2 linked regions of the Chloroflexus aurantiacus J-10-fl genome follow. The protein of the gene in region 2 interacts with the protein of the main gene of each other region in a pairwise test. Links are inferred from orthologs where the notes say so. Each region holds a gene or a part of one and is shown on either strand. Other genes may lie near its edges.

Region 1 (3,702 bases), 3.9 Mb from region 2 along the record:
ATCGCGGAGTGGTGGCTGGCGTTCGTTAATGGGGATGACGTTGCTATTGGCACAGGCGTATGGCCCATTGCTGTTGATGATCGGCGGTTGGTTCACCGGTGGCTGGGCAGGAAGTCTGGTTTTGCTGGTCGGAATGGTATCCTGGCTGGTTGGCCTGCTGTTTTGGGGAACGCTGTATCAACGGTTTTACCGGCTCAACCCACTGCACGCCGTTCTCTGGCCGGTCGGTTTGCTGATGTATTTGCTGATTGCCGGGTATGGCATTCTGCGCGTTCGATTAGGACAGGGAGTGGTTTGGAAGGGGCGGCGGTATGCCGGTTAGCCGGGGTGGTGGGCCGATACCTATCGGCCCACCGGTGCTGCTCATCAGGCCAGCTTGAAGTCAATGTGCAGGAATTTGCGGGTTACCGGATGGCGTTGCACGACATAAATCACGACCGGGTATGTCGTACCTTCGATGTCGAGGTTGAAGGACTCGCCTTTCGGCACCGTTCGGAAGATCTGCTCGAAATCGCGTTCGTTGATCTGAATCGCCGTGGTTTCAACGCCTTTGCCGTAGAAATTAGCCGGCAAAATTCCTTCCCGACGGAGTGTTTTGACTTTTTTGCCAAAGATGTGGCGCCGCTGAGCTGTCAGGGTAACGTTTGCCATAGTTTGCCTCTCTTTAGTATTTACGGAGGGGAGAAGCCAGCCCGTTGCCGGCCCGAGACCCTCCAGCGATCCGAAGGGATAGTATATCATAAAGCCGGAATATCGCTGCAATCTGAGGTGATTCGTTGTCTATGAATCCTGTCTCTGAACTGGTGGCTGATGTGGCCGTCCTCACAGACTCCTTGCCATCCCAACACCAGGGCATCTTCTCGTACCGTGTACCTGATCATTTGCAAGCGGCCATCGCGATAGGACAACTGGTGTGGGTACCGTTGCGCCAACAGCAGGTTCAGGGGGTGGTTCTGGCAATGCAGCGCCGCACTGTCAGTGGGTTGCGCGATCTGATTGACCTGGTCGATCCTGATCTATCGATCCCACAACTGACGATTCAATTAGCGCATTGGGTGGCCGAGAACTGCTATACAACGCTGGCAGCGGTGCTTGATCTCTGTTTGCCGCCAGGCATGATCCGGCAGGCGGTGACAACCTGGCGGGCAACGGCGGCAGGGCTTACGTGTGAATTGGGTGCATTACCAGAGCGTGAGCGGGCGATCCTCTTTTATTTGCGTCGGCACGGGGAATTGAGTGAGGCCGACTTGCGGGCGGCGCTGCGCGGAAGTGATGCAAATCTGCGGGCTGCGTATCGGTCATTGGCTGAACGAGGTCTGATTACACGCCGCTTGCGTATCGATCCACCGCGAGTACGTCCCCAACAAGAGCAGTTTGTCCGGTTAACGTTGCCCGATCTCGATCAAGCAATAGCCGAACTGCGCCGTGCACCCAGACAGGCAGCAGCATTGCGCTGGCTGGCTGAACGGACGACAAGCGATCCTCCTACGGTGAATGAATTACGGCGGGCGACAGGTATTGACAGTACAGGGATACGTGCGCTTGAACGGCGGGGTTTTGTACAACTGGTTGGTCGTGAAATCTATCGGGATCCACTGGCAACAGTACATCCGGCCACCGATACACCGCCACCATTGACAAGTGCTCAGCGGGTAGCGTATGAGACAATCGTGACTGCGCTTGAAGCCGGTACGGGCGGAAGGTTTCTGCTCTATGGGATCACCGGTAGCGGGAAAACTGAAGTCTACCTGCGACTGATCGCTCGTGCGTTACGGCTTGGCCGACAGGCATTGGTACTGGCGCCGGAGATTGCCCTCACGACCCAGTTAGTCCGTCGCTTTGTGGCTCGTTTTGGTCATCAACTGGCGGTCCTGCATAGCGGGTTAAGTGATGGTGAGCGCTACGATGAGTGGCGGCGATTGCGGCGGGGTGAAGCCAGGGTGGCTATCGGTGCACGTTCTGCTCTTTTCGCACCATTACCCGATCTTGGTCTGGTGATTGTCGATGAGGAGCACGAACCTGGCTACAAAAGCGATGCAGCACCTCGTTACCATGCGCGTGATGCAGCATTACACCTTGCCGATCTGGCCGGAGTAACGGTCGTCCTTGGTAGTGCGACCCCAAGCGTTGAAACCTACTATGCCGCCCGCAATGGTCAGATTCAGTTGCTCGAATTACCAGAGCGAATTGGTGCCCAGATTGGCGTTGATGGTCTCGTTCACAGTCGCCCCTTGCCGCTGCCGCCAGTGCGTATTGTTGATATGCGGCATGAGCTACAGCAGGGGAATACATCTATCTTCTCGATCAAACTGCAACACGCGCTGGCGCAGACCCTTGCCCGTGGGCAACAGGCGATCCTCTTTCTCAATCGCCGGGGAGCCGCTTCCTTTGTTTTTTGTCGGGATTGTGGTTACGTTGCCCGTTGTGAACGGTGTGCCGCGCCACTCACCGTTCATTACGATACGGCAACCACTGCTGAAGCCGGCGAGTCGGTGCGCGTTTTAATCTGCCATTCATGCGGTCAGCGCACGGCTACGCCGGTAGTCTGTCCACAATGTCTCAGTCACCGCATTCGCGCCTCGGGTATCGGCACACAGCGCGTTGCCGAGGTGGTACGTGAATTGTTTCCCGATGCACGGGTAGCACGCTGGGATCGGGATAGTATCAGTGGAAAGAATGCCCATGATGCCCTGCTAGAAGCAATGGTACGCCACGAGATCGATGTGCTGGTCGGTACGCAGATGATTGCGAAAGGGCTTGATCTACCTCTGGTTGGGTTGGTCGGTGTGGTATTAGCCGATACCGGTCTGCATCTGCCCGACTTTCGTAGTGGCGAGCGGGCATTTCAACTTCTGACCCAGGTTGCTGGACGAGCAGGGCGACGGAGTGAAGGGGCGCAGGTCATTATTCAGACCTATCAACCCGATCACTATGCACTTCAGGCCGCCTGTGAGCACGACTACCGGGCATTTTTTCGGGAAGAGATCGCCTTCCGGCGGGCACTGGCTTATCCGCCCTTTGGCCGATTGGTACGTTTCGTCACCACCGCAGCAACCGAGTCAATCTGTCGACGACAGGCCGAACAGCTTGCTGTTACCTTGCAGACGTACATCACCGGTCGTGATTTGGTCGGCTGGCGTCTGATCGGACCGGCGCCGGCATTCTTTCGCCGACAACGTGATCGGTGGCGCTGGCACGTGTTGTTGCGGGTGCCACCGGCTACAGACATCCGGGAGATACGTCTGGCCCTGGACGCGGTTGGCCCGTTGTACGGTTGGGTGATCGATATTGATCCGGTGCATGTGTTGTGAGGGAGGGGGTGAGCACGGTGAGACTCTAAGAGTTTTCAATACTGATCGTAAGTCTAAGTATTGTCTAAGAGTGGCGCCACACAAAGACGACATCTGAACCATACTCTCACAGCTATATCTCCAGGTACAGGTCATAGTTGCCAACCCAGATCGCATCGAGTAGAATTTCAGCATCGTGCAACAGTTGCCAATCCGGTGGGGGGTAATGGACGAAGACCGGTCTGTCGCGGCGCACACATGGCATATTCAGGCATTAGGTGCGCTTCGAGTGGATGCAGGTCAGGGCTTTTCAAAAGTTTCATAATCGAGTAGCGTGAACTGAAAACGGTGGGTACGTGGCGAAGCAAGGTGTGAAGGGTGGGCGATGGGAAGCGCGCTGGACGCCGTGCGC
Region 2 (3,537 bases):
TGCCGGGCTACCGTTGAGTACGCTCAGCCCTGTCGGTCAGGTAGGCTGACGCCCTCCCTCACGACCTGCACGCCCCGCCGGGGCTATCCATACGTGCGCCTGACACCTGCTCCCCGCCGGCAGGTCAGCCCCGGAGAGGCTTCCACGAAGGGAGGCAGGGTTTCAACCCGCCGATCCGTGCCAACCCGCCGCTCCATTAACCCGCCGGCGCAGAAACCCGTCAACCCTTCCCCTCGCTGCCCTTCACCACACCGTTTCCGACCCCCGCCGGGCTACCGTTGAGCACGCTCAGCCCTGTCGGTCAGGTAGGCTGACGCCCTCCCTCACGACCTGCACACCCCGCCGGGGCTATCCATACGTGCGCCTGACACCTGCTCCCCGCCGCCAGGCAGCCCTGCCGGCCTTCCACGAATTGAGGCAGGGTTTCAACCCGCCGATCCGTGCCAACCCGCCGCTCCATTAACCCACCGGCGCAGAAACCCGTCAACCCTTCCCCTCGCTGCCCTTCACCACACCGTTTCCGACCCCCGCCGGGCTACCGTTGAGCACGCTCAGCCCTGTCGGTCAGGTAGGCTGACGCCCTCCCTCACGACCTGCACACCCCGCCGGGGCCTATCCATGCGTGCGCCTGACACCTGCTCCCCGCCGCCAGGCAGCCCTGCCGGCCTTCCACGAATTGAGGCAGGGTTGCAACCCGCCAATCCGTGCCAACCCGCCGCTCCATTAACCCGCCGGCGCAAAAACCCGCCAACCCTTCCCCTCGCTGCCCTTCACCACACCGTTTCCGCCCCCTGCCGGGCTACCGTTGAGCACGCTCAGCCCCCTTCCCTCCGCGCGGTCAGCCCTGCCGGTCAGGTAGGCTGACGCCCTCCCTCACGACCTGCACGCCCCGCCGGGTCTATCCATACGTGCGACTGACACCTGCTCCCCGCCGGCAGGTCAGCCCTGCCGGCCTTCCACGAATTGAGGCAGGGTTTCAACCCGCCGACACGCCGGCCCCGATCCCGCACGTGGGCCAAGCAATATCCGAGTTGTGGGTAATGCATAGGAGGAAGCCGGAGGTGAGGGTGTTCATGACATCTCCAAGCCCTATCTCCTATATACGCTCACAAATTCTGTCCAACCTTGCCCCCCCACGGGGAGAGGCATCTAGCCATCCCTGTGGTGCCAACAACTATTGGTAGCCTCGGCAACGATGAACAGTATCGGTTAACCCAAGTTGCCACCTATGCTATGAGCAGGCTACGGAGGCTGATTGCCAGGATGAACAGCACGACGTTGCGCGTACCACCGTGCGGCGTACCTGCCTGAACGACGTGGGGAGCATCCAATTCCTATCGACGCGCTACGCCACGCCTCACGACAGCAACTCAGGCTATAACCATCCGCTGTGTTCTCCGTGCCTCTGTGGTGACAAAGGTAGCAACTTGAGTTATCGGTTAAGACTTGGTATCACACGCCGCTACTCTAGCGTCACCGGCAATGTGCTGGCTGCAAATGATGCGACAACGCGGGTGAGATTATCCTCACCCGCGTATGCATCAGAGACTAGCACTAGAAGGGAATATCTTCGTCTTCGATAGGTTGCGGCTGATTGCGAGCAGGGGCACGGCTAACCGGTGGTCGGGTAGAAGGAGCACTGGTTGCCGAACGTGAAGGTGTGGGTGGTACCGGTGGCGGTGTCCGCCGCACCGGCTCGTCCATTGGCTCGTCGTATGCCGGTTCAGCATCAGGTATTGGCCCACGCTCACCTTTGGGGGAGAGAATGATCATATCCTGGGCGATCACCTCAGTCGTATAGCGATCCTGCCCATCGCGATCCGTCCACTTGCGGGTCTGAAGGCGACCCTCGACGTAAACACGGGTACCTTTGGTGAGGTATTGATTGCAGATTTCACCGAGCTTGTCCCATGCGACGACGCGGAACCACTCGGTCTCTTCGTGTGTATTGCCGTCTTTATCGCGCCACGTGCGGTTGCTCGCCACCCGGAATGTGGTAACTGCGCTTCCCTGTGCGGTGTAACGCATCTCAGGATCAGCGCCGAGATGGCCTGTCAATTGAACCTTGTTCAAATCCTTCGCCATGATACCCTCCTCGTTACTCGTGTGTTATCGTCCCAACTGTACCGAACCGAGCGAGAGCTTTCCCGCACGATCTCGAACTATTGTGCGAATTATAGCATATGCTCTGTCGCATCGTCAAGAGCATAGCATTGCAATCATGTGACAGATTTGTGATGTTGTTACGACAGGCCAATATCGAAACCGGCTTCAAGGTCACGCCGTGAGTAGCGGCGGAACGCGAGCACGGTTGTGGTGTGGCGCACACCAGGAATACGGGCGATACCACCAGGAACAGCTTCATCAAGCGATTCGTAAGCGTTGACCCGCAGCACCGCGATGATGTCGTAGTCACCGGTGACGGAGTAGACTTCGGCGACGTTGGGAAGTTCGGCGACTTCCTGGGCAATATCGCTGATGCGTTGTGGTTCACAGGTGATAAATACGAAGGCAGTGACCATGAGCGCACTCCTGAATGACGGATCCGAGGACAGGTAAGCTAATGATACCAGATTCTACCTGTACGTGCTGCTGTCGTCGATACTGGCCTAAAAAGGTTCAGGTGGTCGGGCACGCCAAAGCATGGGTGTTAACCAGTACCAGAGTGTGTTGAGCATGACCAGTAAGCCAGCAGCGAGAACGCTGAGCCGTCCTGCCCACCCTCGACGCCAGAGGGCATCGCAAGCGGCAGCACAGCCGGTTGCTACCACCCAACCGAGAGCCATCAGGTAGCGAGGACTGTTGGAGATTTGGGTGATAAAGGGCAGAATAGCGAAGATGAGCGCAACAACGAAACTCAGTCCCATCAGTCCAGTCGTGATTTGCCAGCCCTGCCGCCGATACAACAGCCAGAGGCCACCTATGGCAAACGGGATCGGGAAGAATCCATAGTGGGCAATCAGGCCGGCCTGCCAGAGGGTGTTCCAGAGAGCAGCTCGACTAATTGGTGGTCGTCCGGCAACGGCAGTTAAGCCACCACTGCGTGCTGTGTCCAGTTGGGCCAGGAACATCGGCAGGTAAGCGCTGTAGAAGAAGACAATCGCAAAGATCGCTCCGCCAGCGATAGCCATCGTTAGTGGACGGCAAACACGCTGTGCCCACGGGGCATTCAACCAGCCAGCCGACCAGACGATGCCAAGTAGCATTCCCAGTAAGGCACCACTACTAATCAAAAACCCAAAATGACCGAGAAAGACCATCGCACTCAATGCTGCCAGACCCACTATCCATTCACGGTAGCATTGACCGGCCTGCCACTCTTCCCATGCTCGAATAACTCCCCAAATCAAGAGCAGGTAGAGGCTTTGGGTGATAATATGAGTGTCAAAAGACCACCAGGTGGTGAGGTACGTTGCGGCGGTAAATACATAGATTGCGGCTGCCAGCACTGCCGGTCGCGAAGGGAGGACACGGCGGGCAATCAGGTAGATCAGGATCGCACTCAGGCTGTCAGCCAGGGCTGCCCCAATTTGTAAG

Evidence for each region.
Region 1: the proteins of CAUR_RS04555 (region 2) and priA interact in binary tests that used the Escherichia coli proteins (3 or more experiments, as listed by UniProt). The link is inferred for Chloroflexus aurantiacus J-10-fl from one-to-one orthologs.

Annotation. Positions count from the first base shown.
Region 1 is NC_010175.1:5,126,391-5,130,092, reverse strand. What follows is about bases 448-3,546. They hold priA (replication restart helicase PriA), read left to right. Parts: upstream 448-782; coding sequence 783-3,311; downstream 3,312-3,546. Other genes in these bases: CAUR_RS20170 (50S ribosomal protein L25), read right to left, coding at 448-651. Also shown: CAUR_RS20175 (glycosyltransferase family 2 protein), read left to right, coding at 1-322; more of CAUR_RS20170, read right to left, coding at 367-447.
Region 2 is NC_010175.1:1,194,218-1,197,754, forward strand. Bases 321-3,254 are described here. They hold CAUR_RS04555 (single-stranded DNA-binding protein), read right to left. Parts: upstream 2,086-3,254; coding sequence 1,555-2,085; downstream 321-1,554. Other genes in these bases: CAUR_RS04560 (Lrp/AsnC family transcriptional regulator), read right to left, coding at 2,244-2,522; CAUR_RS04565 (glycosyltransferase family 39 protein), read right to left, coding at 2,610-3,254. Also shown: more of CAUR_RS04565, read right to left, coding at 3,255-3,537. UniProt on the Escherichia coli protein: Plays an important role in DNA replication, recombination and repair. Binds to ssDNA and to an array of partner proteins to recruit them to their sites of action during DNA metabolism. Acts as a sliding platform that migrates on DNA via reptation.